2 regions of the Embleya australiensis genome follow, and region 2 is predicted to be linked to the other one. Evidence: riboswitches for the same ligand, from Rfam matches in the RefSeq annotation. Region 2 holds a riboswitch; the other holds the start of a gene.
What was found. A riboswitch is a leader RNA that binds a small molecule or an ion and turns the genes downstream of it on or off. The one in region 2 is predicted to bind cyclic di-AMP.
Positions count from the first base shown of each region.

Region 1: another riboswitch for cyclic di-AMP. It lies ahead of ACMXN5_RS20100 (NlpC/P60 family protein); the one in region 2 lies ahead of ACMXN5_RS41080 (NlpC/P60 family protein).

Region 1 is NZ_CP182422.1:4,616,094-4,625,404, reverse strand. It holds gene ACMXN5_RS20130 (M23 family metallopeptidase) at 1-271, shown strand, start outside; gene ACMXN5_RS20125 (glutathione S-transferase family protein) at 312-1,229, shown strand; gene ACMXN5_RS20120 (hypothetical protein) at 1,872-3,029, opposite strand; gene ACMXN5_RS20115 (PspC domain-containing protein) at 3,076-4,371, opposite strand; gene ACMXN5_RS20110 (ATP-binding protein) at 4,505-5,764, shown strand; gene ACMXN5_RS20105 (LuxR C-terminal-related transcriptional regulator) at 5,761-6,438, shown strand; gene ACMXN5_RS20100 (NlpC/P60 family protein) at 6,534-7,619, opposite strand; cyclic di-AMP (ydaO/yuaA leader) riboswitch at 7,629-7,767, opposite strand; gene ACMXN5_RS20095 (hypothetical protein) at 8,136-8,492, shown strand; gene ACMXN5_RS20090 (PIG-L deacetylase family protein) at 8,512-9,231, opposite strand.
Region 2 is NZ_CP182423.1:2,471,593-2,480,903, reverse strand. It holds gene ACMXN5_RS41100 (DMT family transporter) at 1-317, shown strand, start outside; gene ACMXN5_RS41095 (TetR/AcrR family transcriptional regulator) at 314-853, shown strand; gene ACMXN5_RS41090 (TMEM165/GDT1 family protein) at 1,142-1,726, shown strand; gene ACMXN5_RS41085 (DNA-binding protein) at 1,760-2,236, opposite strand; cyclic di-AMP (ydaO/yuaA leader) riboswitch at 2,806-2,962, shown strand; gene ACMXN5_RS41080 (NlpC/P60 family protein) at 2,969-3,931, shown strand; gene ACMXN5_RS41075 (methyltransferase) at 4,079-5,863, opposite strand; gene ACMXN5_RS41070 (acyl-CoA dehydrogenase family protein) at 6,015-7,844, opposite strand; gene ACMXN5_RS41065 (beta-ketoacyl synthase N-terminal-like domain-containing protein) at 7,937-9,311, opposite strand, start outside.

The DNA of each region.
Region 1 (9,311 bases), on a different replicon from region 2:
GGTGATGGACGGTGTGGTGCGCACGCAGGTGAACACGGCGTACGGGAACATGGTGATCCTGACCGGCAAGGACGGCACCGAGACCTGGTACTGCCACCTGACCCGGGCCAAGATCCGCTCCGGTCCGGTCAAGGCGGGCGACGTGATCGCCTACAGCGGCGACACCGGCAACAGCACCGGCCCCCACCTGCACTTCGAGGTCCGCCCCGGCGGCGGCGCCCCGATCAACCCGCTGCCCTGGCTGCGGGCGAACGGCCTCGACCCGACCTGAGCGCGGCGCGCGGCGGGGATCCGGGACCTATCGTGGACGGATGAGCTCATCCGAGGCGCAGTTCACCGCCGAGACCGGCAACCGTGGCGAATTCGTCCGACAGGCCAACCGGTTCACCGGGCGGCCGGAGCCGGAGCGCGGGCGATATCAGCTGGTCGTGTCCCTGGCCTGCCCGTGGGCGCATCGGGCGATCATCGTCCGTCGGCTGCTCGGGCTCGAGGACGCACTGGGTCTGTCCGTGGTGGACCCGATCCGGGACGAGCGCGGGTGGCGGTTCACCAACCACCCCGACGGACGCGACCCGGCGACGGGGCTGGCGTTCCTCGCCGACGCCTATCGGGCCAGTGACCCCACCTACGCCGGTCGGGTGACCGTACCCGCGATCATCGATCTGACCACCGGGCACGTGGTCACCAACGACTATCCGCAGATCACCCTCGACCTCTCCACCCGCTGGACCGCGCTGCACCGGGCCGGCGCGCCCGATCTGTACCCCGAGCACCTGCGCGCGGAGATCGACGCGATCAACGCGGACGTGTTCCGGGACGTGAACAACGGCGTGTACCGGTGCGGGTTCGCCACCTCGCAGGACGCCTACGAGGAGGCGTTCGACGCGCTGTTCGCCCGGCTGGACCTGCTGGAGAAGCGGCTCGGCGGGCAGCGCTTCCTGGTCGGCGAGTCGATCACCGAGGCGGACATCCGGCTGTTCACCACGCTGGTCCGGTTCGACGCGGTCTACCACGGCCACTTCAAGACCAACCTGCGCAAGCTGACCGAGTACCCGGTCCTGTGGGCCTACGCCCGCGACCTGTTCCAGACCGAAGGCTTCGGAGACACGGTCGACTTCGACCACATCAAGCGCCATTACTACGTCACACACAACGCGATCAACCCAACCGGAATCGTCCCAAAGGGCCCCGACCCAACCCTGTGGCACACCCCACACGACCGCGGCTGAGCACACCCGCGACGCACGGCGCGGGGGCGCGGAGGCGTGACGCGGAAGCGTGACGCGAGGCGCGCGCGGACGCGGTACGGGGCTCGGCGCGCGCGGCGGGAACGCAATACGGGACGCGGCGCGGAGGTGCGGGGTGACGCGGAGACGCGGGCGCGGAGGTGGGGGCGCGGGAGGCGGGAGCGCGGGGCGGGAACGCAAGGGCGGAGCGCGCGGCGCGGGAACGCGATACGGGACGCCGCGCGTGCCGCGCGCGGACGCGGTACGCGGCTCGGCGCGCGGGAACGGGCGCGGAAGTCCGGGGCGGCGCGAAGACGCGGGCGCGGAGGTGCGGGACGCGGGGACGCAGCGCATGGCGCAGGGCGCGCGGCGCCGGAACGCGATACCGGACGCCGCGCGTGCCGCGCGCGGACGCGGTACGCGGCTCGGCGCACGGAGACGGGCGCGGAGGTCCGGGGCGGCGCGGAGACGCGGGCGCGGAGGTGCGGGGCGCGGTGCCGAACCGAGGCGCGGGCGCGAAGCGGCAGAGGGGCGGGTTCGGAGATAGCGGGTGCGGACCCGGGGCAGTGCCCGCCGCGTACGCGCGAGGGGGCGGGTGGGCTGTCGGCCCACCCGCCCCCTCGTCGTATCGGCCACCCGCGTCGGCTACTTGGTCGGGTCGACGGCCGGCGGGGTGCCGTCCGGGCCGCCGTCGGACGCCGCCGGAGCGGCCGAGGATCCGGCCGGTGAGTCCGGCTCGGCCGGCGCTTCGATCACGGCCAAGATCTCCGTCTCGTCTTCCGCCTCGACCTCGGCATGACTCCCGGCCCCGGCACGGGATGTGACCTCGACCCCGGCTCCGGTCTCGGTGTCGGTCTCGACGTCGGTCCTGAGGTCGGCGCCGGTCTCGATGCCAGTCCTGAAGACCGTCTCGATCTCGCCGCCGGACTCGACATCCGTCCCGAGGTCGGTCCCGGTCTCGGTGTCGGACCCGACGCCAGACCCGAAGCTCGTCCCCATCTCGACGTCGGACTCGATATCCGTCCGGAGGTCGGCCCCAGCCTCGACGTCGGACTCGGCGTCCGTCCCGAAGCGGGTCCCGGTCTCGCTGCCAGTCCCGAGGTCGGCCCCGGTCTCGATGTCGGACTCGGCACCGGTCCCGGAGTCGGTGCCGATCTCAACGCCGGTCCCGAGGTCGGCGTCCGGCCCGAAGCCGGTCCCGGTCTCGGCGCCTGTCCCGAAGGCGGCCCCGGCCTCGGCGCCGGTCCCGAAGGCGGCCCCGGTCTCGGCGCCGGTCACGGAGGTGGTTCCGGTCTCGGCGCCGGTCACGGAGGTGGTTGCGGCCTCGATGCCGGGCTCGATGTCCGTCCCCGGCACCGTGGCGGCCTCGGGGTGGGGCGGCCGGCCTGGGCGGGTTGTCGGGTCCGGGGCGGTCCCGGGGTCGGCTGTCGGACGGGGCTCGGGGTCGGATCCGGCTTTCGGGTTCGGGTTCGGGTTCGTTCCGGTGTTCTCGCCGAGTGGGCCTACGCGCTCCTCGTGTCCGTCTCGGCCCACGAACGCCGTGCCGCCCGGCTCCGGCGGAGCCACCGGCGCGAAGAACCGGGCCGGCGGCGCGGGCGCGTCGGAGCGGCCGGTCGGCACCATCGACCACAGGGCCCCGGCGAGGCCCGCCAGGCCCACCCCGATCGCCGCGGTGGCCAGCGACCACTCGGGGCTCATCAGCGCGTGACCGCCCGCCCGTAGGAGATACGCGATCGCGATGGCGGTGAACACCACACCCGCGATCAGGGCCATCGGGTCGAAGCGCTGCCTGTTCGTCCTCATCGGGATTCGCCCTCCATCCGGGCCACGCCGTTCCTCGGTGTCGTGCTCATCGAGGCAGCCGTCCGTGGTCGTCGTACAGCAGTTCCACCTGGCCCACGCCGACCTTCAGGTCCAGCGTGATCGTGCCGCGCTCCGGCTGCGCGATCGGCTCCAGCGTCTCGCTCCGGTCCGGCCGCCAGCCGTCGTCGCGCCCGCTCGTCGTGCGCACGTCGCCCACGTCGGAGCGGCCCTTGAACACCACCCTGACGTCCTTGGGCACCCACACCTGGATCTGCCCGGCGCCCACCGTGGCCTTGACCGTCGCCGCGCGGGCCGGCCCCAGGTCGAGGCTGCGCAGGTCCAGGTCCATGTCGCCGCCGCCGAGGTGGTACGACGCGGGCAGCGCCGCGACCGAGGTCGGCGTGTACGTGCGCTCCCCCCACGGCCCGGTCAGCGGCACGGTGATCGCGGTCAGCCCGGCGAGCAGCGCGGTGAGCGCGAGGGCGGGCAGGATCAGCAGCCGGGCCCGGCCGAACCAGGTGCCCGCGATCAGGCCCAGTCCGACGACGCCGAGCACGATGGCCACCGCGACGGTGAACGTCACGTCGACCGCGTCGCTGCGGTTGAGCACCCACAGCAGGCCGCCGACCATCGTGGCCACGGACAGCGTGGCCAGCGCCACGTACGAGCGCGGACGCTTCGCACCCTTCCCCGGCTCGGCCGCGACCGGCTTCGCGGGCGGCTTCCCACCCTCCGGCGCCGAGCCGCCACCGGGCGCCTGCCACCACATCGGCGGTCCCGGCGCGGTGTCGCCGGCCGGGACGGTGTCGACCGGCGCGGGAGCGCTCGCCATCGCCGCGACCCCCGCCGTGCGCGCGGCGGCCTCGGACCTGCGTTTCGTGTCGGTCCAGACCATGAACAGGACCACGGCGGTGATCATCATCAGCGGGACCGACGGGCCGAAGCCCGAGTCCAGATACGTGAAGAACAAGGCGACCCCCATCACGGCGACCACGGTGGCGGCCGTCGCCCCGCGGTCGAACTTCCCGGAGAGCACCCGGCGCAGCACCGGCTGCTCCTCTCCACGGGCCGGGATCAACAGCCAGCCCAGGCTGTACACCAGTACGCCCACCCCGCCGAAGAGCGACAGCACCGCGAAGACGATGCGGAAGATCACCGGATCGAGGCCGAAATGCTCGCCGAGCCCGCCGCACACGCCGGAGACCATGCGGTCGTCGACGCTGCGCAGAAGTTGGGGTCGAGTGGTCGTCGTCGTGGGCGCCGCGGACGACCCCGGAGGGCCGCCCGGGACGTCGCCGGCCCGGTCGCCGGCCGAGACACCGGGTTTCATGTCGTCGTTCATGGGTCCATCGTGGCGTGCGCGCGGCCCCGTTCCCATCGGGCTCCGCCCTGGTCGACCCCTGGTCCGACCCTGAGGGGGAATCAGGGTCGGGCCCTGATGCGCCCCGGCTTGCCGGCGTGTGACGATCGGTCGTGTGACCGCCGTATATCCGCCCCCCGCCGCGCCGAACCGGCCCGCGTACCCGACGCCGAAGCTCCGCCGCGCCGCGTCCCACCGGTTCGCCGGCGGCGTCGCGCGCGGCCTGGCCGAGCATCTCGGCGTCGAGGTGGTGGTGCTGCGCGTCGCCTTCGTCGCGCTCGCGTTCTTCGCGGGCCTGGGCGTGGTCCTGTACGCGGCCTTTTGGATCTTCGTACCGCAGAGCGTGACCGACGCCGCCCCGCCGAGCCGCGAGCGCGGCCGGGAGCGGCATCAGGCGCTCGCGCTGATCATCGTGCTGATCGCGGCGACCATGCTCACCGGGCTCGGGACCGACACCGACGCCGGTTCCGGCGACTGGTTGTGGCCGCTGCTCGTGGCCGGGCCCGGAGTGATCCTGCTGTGGCGTCAGGCCGACGAGTCGCAGCGGCAGCGCTGGTTCTCGCTGGACGGGCGCAGCCGGGTGGCGGGTTGGCTGCGCGCCCTGATCGGCGCCACGCTGGTGGTCGCGGGCCTGATCTTCTTCTCGCTCGGCCGCGGCGGTATCGGCGACGCGCTGGCCGCGATGCGCGGCGCGGGCCTGCTCCTGGTCGGCCTGCTGGTCATCTTCGGCCCGTATCTGCTGCGGCAGACCCGCGAGCTGGGCGCCGAGCGCCGGGCCCGCATCCGGGCCCAGGAGCGGGCCGAGGTGGCCGCGCACGTGCACGACTCGGTGCTGCACACGCTGACCCTGATCCAGCGCCAGGTGGAGGACCCGCGCGAGGTGGCCCGGTTGGCCCGGGCGCAGGAGCGCGAGTTGCGGGCCTGGTTGTACCGCCCCGACGGCGAGGAGCCGGACCGCACCTTCGCCGCCGCGCTGCGCGGGGTCGCCGCCGAGGTGGAGGACGCGCACGGGGTGTCGATCGAGATCGTGTGCGTGGGCGACTGCCCGGTCGACGACCGGCTCTCCGCGCTGATCGCCGCCGCGCGCGAGGCGATGGTGAACGCGGCGAAGTACGCGGGCGGCGCGGCGATCTCGGTGTTCGGCGAGGCCGACGAGGACACGGTCACGGTGTTCGTCCGCGACCGCGGGCCCGGTTTCGACCCGGACTCCGTACCCGCAGACCGGCTGGGTGTGCGAGAGTCCGTGCTCGGGCGCATGCGCCGCAACGGGGGCGCCGCGAACATCCGCAGCGAACCCGGCGAGGGCACCGAGGTCGAGCTGGAGATGCGCCGCGCCGACGCCGGCCGGTCCGCTGTGGGAAGGACGAACACGTGAACACCACCGAGACGAGTAGCGCACCCGTCGAGGGCACGCCCCGCACCCGGGTGGTCCTCGTCGACGACCACCGGATGTTCCGCACCGGCGTGCGCGCCGAGATCGGCGAGGCGGTCGAGGTGGTCGGCGAGGCCGACGACGTGGCGAGCGCGGTGGCCGTGGTCACCGAGACCCGCCCCGAGGTGGTCCTGCTCGACGTGCACCTGCCCGGCGGCGGCGGGGTCGAGGTGTTGCGCCGGTGCGCGTCGCTGATCCCGGCGGTGCGCTTCCTGGCGCTGTCCGTGTCGGACGCCGCGGAGGACGTGATCGGGGTGATCCGGGGCGGCGCCCGGGGCTATGTGACCAAGTCGATCACCGGCGACGAGCTGATCCGCGCGATCGGCCGGGTCGGCGAGGGCGACGCGGTGTTCTCGCCGCGCCTGGCGGGCTTCGTACTGGACGCGTTCGCGGCCACCGACGTGCCGCCGATCGACGAGGACCTGGACCGGCTCACCCAGCGCGAGCGCGAGGTGCTGCGGCTGATCGCGCGCGGCTACGCCTACAAGGAGATCGCCCGCCGACTGGTCATCTCGGTCAAGACGGTGGAGACCCATGTCTCCGCCGTGCTGCGCAAGTTGCAGCTGTCCAACCGGCACGAGCTGACCCGCTGGGCGACGGACCGGCGACTGGTCTGACCGGTCGCGGACGCCCGGCACATACGACGACGGCGCCCGTCCTCGGATTCGTTCCGAGGACGGGCGCCGTCGTATGTGCCGGGTGCCCGAGGGCTCTAGCCGGGGCGGATGGCCGCGAGGAACGGCATCGAGTCCAGCGGCGCCTTGGTCACGGTCTTGCCCGGACGCGGGGCATGCACGATCTGGCCGTTGCCGATGTACATGCCCACGTGGCGGTTGTCCGAGTAGAAGAACACCAGGTCGCCCGGCTGGAGGGCGCTCTTGGCGATCCTGGGGCCGTCGTTGATCTGGGTCCAAGTGGTGCGGCTGAGCGAGACGTTCGCCGCCTTCCAGGACGCCTGGGTCAGGCCCGAGCAGTCGTACGAGCCGGGGCCCTCGGCACCGGAGACGTACGGCTTGCCGATCTGTGCCAGCGCGAAGTTGATCGCGGCCTGGGCCCGACCGGACGCCGGGACGCTGGTCGCCGGCGCGGTGTCCTTGTCCTTGTCCCGCGAACTGCGGTCGTTGCCCCGCGTGCTGTCGTTCGCGTGCTCGTCCGAGTCGAGGACTTCCTTCTTCTGCTGCTCGGTGAGCGTGTTGAGCAACCGCTGCGCCTCGGCCAGCTTGGCCTGGATGTCGGTCTTGTTCTTGTTCAGGTCGGTGCGCAGCTTCTCCAGTTCCGCGAGCTGCGAGGAGGCCTCGGTGCGGTCCTGCTGGAGAACTCGGGCCTGCGCCGCGATCTGCTTCAGCTTGGCGGCCTGCTGGCCGTCGAGCTGGGACAACATCTGCGACTTCTGCAGGTAACCCTCGGGGTCGCCGCTGAGCGCGAGCGAGAGCGACGGCGGGAGGCCGCCGCTGCGGTACTGGTTGGCCGCCAGGACACCGATCTGGTCGCGCAGGGCGTTCAGCGCGGCCTGTTCCTCGGTGATCCGGGCCTGCGTCTGGTTCGCGGTGCCCTGCTGCTTCTCGATCTGCTCCTCGACGCCGTTGGCGGCGTCGGTGGCCTTGATCACGTCACTGTGCAGCTGGTTGACGCGGTCCTTGGTCTGCTGGAACGACTGCGCGGGATCCGCGCTCGCGGTGCCGGCGAAGGTCATCACGCCGGTCATCGTCGCGGCGGCCGTAACGACGGTCGCGGCGGTACGCACGGCGGTGCGCGGCTTGGGCTTGCGGTGTTGCCCGGGTCGACGTTGGGACGCCACTGGTGGCGGGTCTCCTTCCTCGGCCGCCTACCGGGTTAGCTGACGGGTTCGGGCGGAAGAAGGCGCCCTACGGTGCCGAAGCACCGATTCACCCCAAGGGACTGCGAGGGTCCCCGGTTCCGGCTGCGCGTCGCGACGACCGTGGTTGCCCACCGTCACCGAAACCCGTCACCGAATTCGGCGGAGGCGATCGTGTCGACCGGGTGGCCGACCTCGAGCCGATCGCCTGCCGCAGAACACTAGTCACACGCGTGTCAGGACCATCACCATTGGCCTTCGTATTGCCAAAACTTTACCAATGTCACCGTTTCCATCTCCGCGTATCACGGGAAAAGCGCCCGGATTCCCTAAAGTCGATCTTGATCCCTTTTGGCGATCTTTAATGGCATTCGACCGATGGTGAGGCGTGAACCGCCGCCGGCTAGGCTGCCGGACGGCGGCGGGGGTCTTGGCGTCGGCGCCGAGAACGCCGGCCGGATGCCCACCGGGGCGACGATCGACGAGGGGTTGTACGACGTGGACGTTCTGCGGCAGATCCTGCTGGTGCTGCACATCGTGGGCATCGCGGCCCTGCTCGGCGGCTTCCTCACCCAGATGTCCGCGCTGCGCACCGGCGACGTGCGGATCGTGCCCGCGATGACGCACGGCGCGCTGACCATGCTCGTCACCGGCCTGGCCCTGGTGGGCGTGGTGCAGTCCGGCCTGGACCGGGACGTGGACACCGCCAAGATCGGCACCAAGCTCGGCATCCTGCTGGTCATCCTGCTGCTGGTGTGGGGCAACCGCGCCGCGGACCGGGTGTCCGCGCGCGTCCTCGGCGCGATCGGCCTGCTGACCGTGGCGAACATCGCCATCGCCGTGATGTGGACCTGAGCGGCCGGTCCCGCCGCCGCTAGCGGGTGTCCACCACCCGGAACACCTCGGCCATACGTCCGGCGCCCAGGTCGAACCGCGCCGCGTTGCCCTCCAGCATCGACACGACGTGCTCGCGCAGCTCCGGCAGATGGCCCGTCTGGCTCTCGTGCGACAGCAGCGCCGCGATCTTGCGCTCGAACACCTCCGTCACGTCCACCGCGTGGTTCGGCGCCGCGGTCGGCGACAGCCAGGTCTCCGGCACCGTCCACTCCTTCAGCCCCTCCGCCTCCAGCAGTTCGGGGTGGGCGAACGGGTTGCGCGCGTCCGGATAGATGGCCCGCATCGCCGCCTCGCCGGCCTCCAGGTGGTCGGGGTGGCTCGGCGCCAACCGGGTCCAGTCCCGCTCCGGACTCGGGATCACCATGCGCTGCGGGCGCACCTGCCGGATCACCCGGCTGATGTCGCGCCGCAGTTCCATGGAGGCCGCCAAGCGCCCGTCCGGATACCCCAGCCAGTACAGCTGCCGCACCCCCACGTGCGCCGCCGCCGCGCTCTGCTCGGCCCGCCGGATCCCGCCGATCTCGGACCGGGGCACCGCCGGATCGAACCCGCCCGCGTCCCCGTCGGTGACCAGGCAGTAGCTCACCTCGATGCCCGCCTCGGTCCACGTGGCGACCGTCCCCGCCGCCCCGAAGTCGATGTCGTCCGGGTGCGCGGCCAGCACCAGGACCCGCTCCACGTCGCGATCGTCCAGCACGATGTACTCCCTTGATCCGACTCGCTCCGACCCGAACCGACCCGATGTCCGACGGGGCGAAGATGGTTGTCGGCGCAATG
Region 2 (9,311 bases):
CCTGGTTGTTCCTGGGGTTGGCGATCTCGTGTGAGGTGATCGCGACCAGTCTGCTCAAGAGCACCGACGGCTTCACCCGGCTGTGGCCGACGCTGGCCTGCCTGGGCGGCTATGCCGGCGCCTTCTATCTCCTGACGCTCTCGCTGCGCCAGTTGCAGGTGGGCACGGCGTACGCGATCTGGTCGGGGCTCGGGACGGTGGCGATCGCCCTGGTCGGCGCGGTGTTCCTGAACGAGCCGATGACGCTGCTCAAGGCGTTCGGGATGGCCCTGGTGATCGCGGGCGTGGTGGTGCTGAACCTGGGTGGTGCGCATTGACCGCGACCCGGGATCCGGAGGGCCGCCGGTTGCGGATCGTGCGCGGCGCCGTCCAGGCCATCGCCGAGGTGGGCGTCGGCAACACCACGCACCGCCTGGTCGCGGCGCGGGCCGAGGTCCCGCTGGGGGCGACCACGTACTACTTCGCGTCGCTCGACGACCTGGTCGCCGCGGCGCTGGAGTACGCGTCGGCGGAGACGGTGCGGATGGTGGACGACTGGGCGGCGCGGATCCGGGGCAGCGACGACGTGCCCGGCGTGCTCACCACGCTCACCGCCGAATACCTCGCGGACCGCCCTCGGGCGCTGGTCGAGTACGAGTTGTATCTGGCCGCGGCGCGCAGTCCCGAGCTGCGCGGTTTCGCGCGGGCGTGGGTCGAGGGGATCGGCGGCTCCCTGGCCGATCGGTTCGGATCACCCGCCGCGGCGGCGGCGGTCACGCTCCTGGACGGCACGATGTTGCAGGTGTTGACCCTGGGCACGCCGCTGGACGAGGAGCAACTGCGCTGGTCGCTGGCCCGCTGCCTGGCATCGTGAGCCGGACCCGGGCCCGCGCGGCGATGCTCGGGCGGGTCGTACGCATGCGGTAGGGTCGCAGCCAGCGAAGGGGAGTAGCCCCGCGAACCGGTCGTCGACATGCTGGAGCCCTCGGGCTCCCGGTGGCCGGGCCCGATCATCACGGGTGGGCGAGACCTTCGGCCAGGCAACGACGCGTCCGCGAATCTCGCGGACGCACCCCGTCGTGCCGGGCCGAGTGGTCCTCCAATCCGCCGAGCGGCGCTTCGTGAAGACCCGGGGCCCGGCTCTCGCAGAAAGCCACCCGGAATGCACCTCGACCTCCTGGCGATCCTGACCGCCTTCGGGCTGATCTTCCTCGCCGAGCTCCCGGACAAGACCATGTTCGCGTCGCTCGCCATGGGCACGCGCATGCGCCCGCTCTACGTCTGGTTCGGTACCTCGACCGCGTTCGCCGTGCACGTCGCGCTCGCCGTGGGCGCGGGCGGCCTGCTCGGCCTGCTGCCCGGTTGGATCGTCAAGCTCGTCTCCGCCGCGCTGTTCGGCTTCGGCGCGTTCATGCTGCTGCGCGGTGGTGCCGACGACGAGGACGCGGACGGCGGCGGGGCGCGGATCACCGGATTCCGGGCGGTGTTCTCGACCGCCTTCATGGCCGTGTTCATCAGCGAGTGGGGCGACCTGACCCAGATCACCACCGCCAACCTGGCCGCCACCAACGGCACCTGGTCCACCGCGATCGGCTCGGTCGCGGCGCTGATGTCGGTGTCCGCGCTGGCGCTGCTCGCCGGGCGGTTCATCGCCAAGCGCATGCCGTTGCAGACCGTGCAGCGGATCGGCGGGGTGTGCATGCTCGGCCTGGCGATCTGGTCCCTGGTCGAGGTCTTCGCGGGCTGACCCGGTGGGTGTTGCGAGCCGACCCGCGCGCGTTCAGGCCCGAGCGGCCGGGTCGTCCTCCGGCTCGGGGGTGGTGCGGCCGAGCAGGCGCTCGTAGCGCTGGCGGGCCGCCTGCGGGGTGCCCAGGCCCAGGCCGAAGGCGATCTCCTGCCAGGTCATCTCGCGCCCCCGGGCCATTCGGAGCAGCCCCGCCTCCAGGTCGTCCATCTCGCCCCTGGCCATCGGGATCAGGCTCAGCGCGGCGGTGATGTCGGCGTGGTCGACCGCCGGCTCGCCGTCGGCGGGCTGCGCGATACCGCCGAGCAGGAACGACACCAGCCGGATCGCCTCGTGCGGGCCGAGCATGTACGGGTGCACCTGCCGCGCGCGCTGCTCGTCGGTGGCCGCGTGCCGCTCGGCGATCCGGAACAGGGAGGCGTGTACGCGCCGGGCCCGCGCCTGCTCGGGGTCGGGCGCGGTGAAGGGGTCGTGGGATTCGGGGGTCGCGGGCGTGTCCGGAGTCGACGACATGGTCACAGCATGCCGAGACGCACGGATCGATGTCAATGGATCATGTCGCATGATTCGTGTTGAACACTTTGTTCATGTGGCTTGATTCCGCCCCCTACCCCCGCGTCGATCCGGCCTGGGTTGCGCCGGAGTGAAACCCGGACCCAGGAGCAGGAGACCGCACCAGTGACGGTCCCCGGCGCGTCCGTCCGGTGGAAAGCCCCTCTGCCGGGGCGTAGGCACGGGGGGGCGGCCGGCCCGATGCCCGGAATGTGATGTAGCCCGCATGGATAAAACGGACATAAATTATATAGCCGACTTCGGGTTGCAATTCATTTTCGGTGGCCGGCGACGGATCTCGACTATTTTCCGTTACCGCTCCGTCACGCCACTCTCCGAGATACGCCCTCGTCATCGCGGGTGCTTCCGACCGAAGCCGGCCGAGATGTCGCCTTTATTCCGCCTTTACGCTCCGCACAATGTCTGGGATTCGGTTGTGATCTCCCCATCGCATTGCCTACCTTTCTCGCCGATTCACCTTTCGGGTGAACCCTGCCGCCGGTACGCCGAATCCCGTCGCCGGCAGCGGGATGTCTACAGCGAAGAATCCGACGGGAGCGGGGGAACCAGGTGAATCGCCGTGGCCGGGATCGTTCCGGTGACGGCTAGGGGTGAAGTCGCGTGAAGCGACCGGGCTGCTCCAGTCCGAATCCGACAGCTCACCTCGTAGGCGACAGGAGAGGACCCCATTTCATGCTGTCCGCAAACGCTCGCCACCGAGCCGCCCGCCCCGCCAACGTCCGCCGCTTCGTCGCGGCGGTGGGCATCGCCGGCATGGGAGCCGTCATCCCGGTCGCCGGCGCCGGTGCGGCCCACGCACAGGTCCCCACCACCGACCAGGCCCCCACCGGCGCCTCCGCCGTGCTGTCGGCCACGCCGACCGCCGCGGTCGAGAGTGCCCCGGTCCAGGCCGAGGTCGCCGCGCCCGCGGCCACCACCGCCGCGGACAAGGCCCGCTACCTGGTCCAGGCCGGTGACACGCTGTCCCAGCTCGCGCTGACCAACAAGGTCTCCGGCGGCTGGCAGAGCCTGTACCAGCTCAACCGCGACGTGCTCCTGTCCGGCCCGGACCTGATCGAGATCGGCCAGACCCTGCGGCTGACCGGCTCGGCGCCCGCGCAGCCCAAGGCGGAGGCCCCGGCCAAGCCAAGCATCCAGGTCCAGCCGAAGACCACGGTCACCGGCAAGACCGCGCCGAAGCCGACGAGCAAGCCGTCGGTCGACGTCGCGGCCAAGCCCGCCGCCAAGCCCGCCACCGGCGGCTCGAAGGGCAACCAGGCGCCCACCGGCGGTTCCTCGAACGCGTCGAGCAAGGCCCTCCAGGCCGTCGCCTTCGCCAAGGCGCAGGTCGGCAAGCCGTACGTGTACGGCGCCACCGGCCCGAACGCGTACGACTGCTCGGGTCTGGTCCAGGCCGCGTACAAGGCGGCGGGCATCTCGCTGCCGCGCGTGACCAACGACCAGTTCGCCGCCGACCCGCACGTGTCGATCGCCAACCTGCAGCCCGGCGACCTGGTGTTCTTCTACTCGGGCATCAGCCACGTCGGCATCTACATCGGCGACGGCAAGATGGTGCACGCCGCCAACTCGCGCAAGCCGGTGGAGATCGCCTCGATCAACACCATGCCGATCGCCGGCGCGACCCGCCCGAACTGATCGCGCGACCCGGCCGCGGCGGCGCCCGGGTGAGCATCGCACAGCAGTGGCGGTAGCTGTGACAGCAGTGGCTCGGCGCCGTGCCCCCGACCGTGGTCGGGGGCACGGCGCCGTCGCACATCCGCTGCCTGCACGTGCGCCGGGTAGCTACTCCTGCGTAAGACGCGGTCGGGCGGTGAGTACCGCCATGTCCAGCGGCAGCGGTCGCAGGTCGAGCAGTTCGAAGCCGCCCTCGGCCAGCAACGCGCGATACTCCGCCACCGTGCGCTCGCGGCCCCGGGCGTTGGTCATCATCTGGATGTCGAAGCGCAGCGGCAACACCGACCCGCCCGCCTCGACGATCGGCCGTTCGACGATCGCCAGGCGTGCGTCGACCGGCATCGCCCGGGCCAGCGCCCGCAACACGACCAGGCACTCGGCATCCGCCCAGTCGTGCAGGATCCGGGCCAGCAGGTACACGTCTCCGCCACCGGGCAGCGGATCGGTGAAGAAGTCGCCGACCACCAGATCGCACCGGTCCTCGGCGGCCGATGCGGTGAGCAACTCCCGGGCGGCGTCGACCACATGCCCCCGCTCGAAGAGCACCCCGCGCGCGGTCGCATGCTCGCGCAACACGCGTAGGAGCAACTCCCCGTCGCCGCCCCCGACATCGACCACCGTCGCGGCCGGCGGCAGGTCCAGGGCGGCCGGCACCGCGTCGAAGACGATCGTGCCGAACGCCATCGCCTCCCGGAACAGCCGGGCGTCGTCCGGGTGTTCGGCGAAATATTCGAACGACTCCCGGCCGTGCACCCGGGTGAACGCGTCCTCGCCGGTGCGCACCGTGTGTTCCAGGCCGAGATACGACGTGAAGAACAGACCGCTGTACAGGTCCGCCAGCGCGGCCAACGATCCGTCCCGATCGGTGCGCAGCAGCGCACCGCGCTCGGTGAGCCGGTAGTGTCCGTCCGCCTCGACCCGCAACACCCCGTGCCCGGCCAGCAGGCGCATCAGCCGCCCCAGGCGGTCCGGTTCGGCACCCGCCGCCTCGGCCAGCTCGGCCACCGACCGGGACCCGTCGCCGAGGTGGTCGGCCAGGCCCAGCCGTGCCGCGACACCGATCGCCTGGGTCACCCACGCGCCGGTGACCAGGTGCAACATCTCCCGGGTCGGGTCCTCGCGCGGCGGATCCTCGTGCGCCGGCGAACCGGCCCGACCGGACGCCGGGTCCGGAGCCGCGTGGCGCCGCAGAACCTCGGGATACGAACCGGTGGCCAGGATCTCCAGGCGGCGCGGCCAGCGGTCCGAGGCCGGTTCACCGGTGCTGCGGAAGTACAGCACGAAGGTGTCCTCGTGCGGATTGAAGCCGCCGCCGTCCCGCAGTACCTCGTCCCGGGACACCAGCAGGTCGTGCAGATCCAGGAGGGTGACCGGAGTCGGCTCGACCACGCGGAAGGCGAAGTGCGTCTCGCCGTTGCGGGCGCGCTCCTCGGCCCGTAGTCGGGCGAAGTCGGCTCCCGGGACCGGTGCCACGGCGAACAGTTCGAGGTTGCGGCCCTCGCAGGCGGCGACCCCGTCGCCGGGCAGCGAGCAGCGCACGATGTGTACGTCGACCGATTCCGCGCGCAGGCCCAGGCGTTCGGCGATGCGGTTGCGAACGACGGTGCTGGGCACGACCTCGATGGTGCGTAATCCCCAGTGCGGCAGTCGGTCGAGCAGGTCGCCGAGCCGCTCCGGGAACACGAGCAGCGCGGCGTGGTCGAAGCGGCAGTGCCGGGACACCATGTCCACGACCGCGTCGGGAACTCCCGGCGGCAGCGCGGCCCGGAGAATGTCCGCCGCGCCGTGTCCGCACACGTGGTCGATCAACGCGCGGATACGGTCGGCGTCCGGATCGGACAGGTACTCGGGGGCGATCCCGGTCGGGACGGCCGTCGAAGGTGCAGGGTTCATCGAAGCTCCGTTTGTCCGTGGTCCGAGGGGTGGTGCGCGCGCGTCCCGAACGGCCCGGCGGGGGTGCGCGGGTCGGGGCGGGGCGCCCTGTGGAGGTATGGGGAGTCAGGAGGGTGGCGCCCGGGGAGGCGGATCCGGGGGCGGCGGGGCGTCACGTCGTCAGGTCGCCGATCGGGTCGTCCCCGGCCAGGGCGCCCCGGACCAGGCCCGGCGGTACGTCCAGCAGGTCGACCAATGCCCGGGCGTGCGGCGCCAGTCGGGCGCACGCGGCGTCGATCCGGGCCGACAGGGCGCGGACCTCGTCGGCGGTGAGCAGACCGGCGGCCAGGAACCAGCCGTCGTGTGCCGTGACTTCCTCCAGGACCCGGACCAGGCACAGGTCGTCGAGCACCGGCTCGGGCACGCGGTGCCCGAACGTCGGGCGGGCGTCGTGGATCAGCGCCTCGACGGTGATCCGCGCCGCGTGCGCCTCGCCCAGGCGCTCGGCGGCATCGGCGCAGTCGTTGCGGAGGACGAACGGGTCGGTCCCCCGCTCCGCACCGATCCGCAGCCGCTCGACGAGTCCTTCGTGCAGCAGTCGCTCGCGAGCGCGGAACAGGCCGGCCCAGCCGGCGCGTTCGAGGGGCGCGGTGGCGCGGCCCGGGGCGTCGGGAGCGTCGGCGTCGTCGGGGGCTGCCGGGGGCTCGTAGTCGATGCCGGTCGCCATCGACCAGCCCGCGTCGAGGAGGATCAACTGGTTGTCGCCGCCCGCCGCGTTGAAGGCCATCGCCAGGCCCTGGTAGTCGATCAGCCGGTTCTCCGCGAAGAAGCCGAACGCGCCGCACGCCCGCCGACAGCGCGACACGGCCTGTTCGGCGAGTCGATCGGTGGTCACCTTGAGCAGCGAGGCGGTGCGCATCGTGGCCGGGGGCAGACCCCGATCGGCCCCCCGGTGCACCGGCAACCGCCAGCACAGGTCGGTCGCCCGGCGGGCCAGCACCGTCGCGGTCAAGGCCGCCGCGTGGGCGCCGAACAGTGCGCGCTGCTGATTGCGGTGGGCCAGCGCCGGGGTTTCCGGATCGAAGGGGCCGACCGTGCGGCGCCGGTGGGCGTGGGCGAGGGCGATCGCGGTCGCGGCGCGCGTGACGGCGGCCATCCCGGTGGCGATCGCTCCCCACGCGAACCTGCTCTGGCCCTGACTGCGCCGGCTGCGGGCCGCCGGATCGAGCGGGTCGTGATGGCCGTTCGGCGCGGTGATCGTGGCCCCGTCGCGCAACCAGCGGTCGGCGGGCACCCGGACGTGATCGAAGCGTACGGCCGCGTAGTCCAGCGGCAGCAGACCGGTCGGCGGTCGTGGCGTGATCACCACCCCCGGGCACGGGCCGGCCTCGTCCCGCAGCGGCACCAGGAACAGCCCGGTGCCCCGGCCGATGCCGTCCACCACGATCCGCGCGCCGACGACCGCCACTCGGGGCACCCCGCAAAGGCCCACGTTGGGCGGGTACTTGCTCGCCCCGGCGTCCGGGGTGTACAGGTCGAACGTCTCACCCACCGGGTCCCAGACCGCCTCGGTGCGGATGCCGGCGGAGCTGTTACCCCGGCCCGCCTCGGTCATCAGCGCGGCGCCGATCGTGGGGCCGAGGGCCAGTTCGGCGATGTCCTCGGGGCTCGCCCCGAAGTCCAGCGCGGGGCCGAGGGTCATGCAGTGGTGCAGGAACATCACGTGGAACACGCTCGGGTCGACCATCGCGGCGAGTTCGAGCAGTTCGCGCAGGTACGCCGGATGGTGCAGGAGCGGATCATCGCCGGATATGCGCTCGTGCAGCCACCCCACCCGGCGGTAGGTCAGCGCGTCCCGGACCGGCCCGGCGATCGCCGCGTCGGGACCGGCCGGCGGATCGAAGAGCACGTCGGCGAACAGCTTGGCGGGGTCGGGGAAGGCGTGCTCGGTGGGCGCAACGGGGGCGTTCCCCAGGGCGGTTCGCCGGGCGTGCTCGGTCATCCGGGTGGCTCCTGACACAAGGGGTGGCCGCACGACGCCGGGGGCCGGCGGTGCGGTGGTACGACGGGCGGGCGGGGTGCGGACGGGGGTGGTCACCGATCTGCCGCGTCGAGCGGGAGCCGGAGCAGCCAGGATTCGACCGCCGCGACCACCGGTCCGGCGTGCGCGTCGAGCACCGAGAAGTGGTCGCCGGGCACGTCCACGCGGGTGTGCGGGAGCGCCCAGTCGGCGGCCCCGGCGAGCGGTCGTTCGGCCCGGAGCAGCAGCGTGGGCGTGCCGATCGGCTCCGGTTGCCGGGCGGTCAGGATGCGGAGGTAGGCGCCGGTCGCGGTGAGCCGGGTCGGGCCGGCGTCGATCGGGTCGGCGGCCTCGGGGCGGGCGTCGGTCCCGGAGTCGGCGTCCATCCCGGACCCGCCCCAGGGCGCGGTGAGGATCGTCGGCAGCGCCGTGGCGAGGAGTTCGGGATCCGGCCGGGAGGTGTCGAGCAGGACCACCCCCTCGGCCGGCCGGCCGAGCGCCTCCAGACGACCCGCCACCGCGTGGGCGATCAGCCCGCCGGAGGAGTGGCCGCACACCACGAACGGGGACGAGTCGTCCCGGCGTTCCAGACCCGCGACGTGTGCCGCGACGACGGCGTCCAGGTCGCGCGGCAGCGGTTCGCCGGCCAGGAAGCCCGGTTGGGACAGGATGTGGACGGTACGCACGCCGGCCCAGTGGGCCACGAGGCGGGCGTACTCGTGCGGCCCGCTCATCGGCAACACCGAGGGCAGCCAGATCAGTTCCGGGTGCGCCTCGCCCCGGGCCCGGGTGCGGCCGATCGAGGCGTGCGCGGGCGCGCCGGCCGCGTCGAAGGCGGGTCGCAGTCGCGACGCGCTCGCGAGGATGTCCAAGGCGACGGCGGCCTGTCCGTCCGCGCAGGCTCGCCGCACCAACCCGGCCAGTCCGTCCGGAAGTTCGGCGGACGCCGCGGCGGGCGGAGCGGCGTCCACGACCCGGGTCCAGACGTAGCCGGCGAGTCGGGCCGGGGTGGGGAGGTCGAACACGGCTCCGGTGGGCAGCCGGACACCGAGCAGGTCGGTCAGCCGGCGGCGCAGGCGGGCTGCGGCGAGCGAGTCGAACCCGTGTTCCTGGAAGGCACGATCGGCCGGGATCTCGTCGGCGTCGGGGTATCCGATCACGTCGGCGGCGATCCGCCGGACCAGATCCGACACGGCGATCCGGCCCTCGGCTTCCGGAAGGGCGCGAATACGGTCGGCGGTTCCGGCGGTCCCGGCGGTGTCGGCGTCGGCGGGTCGGTCGGGCGTGGGCGGCAACGGGTCGGCGGGCGTCGACGTGTCGGCCGGCCAGTACCGCTCCCGCCGGAACGGGTACGTGGGCAACTCGACCAGGTCCCGGGCCTGTCCGGGACAGACCGACCGCCAATCGACGGACACACCCTGGACGTACGCGTCGGCCATCGACAGCAAA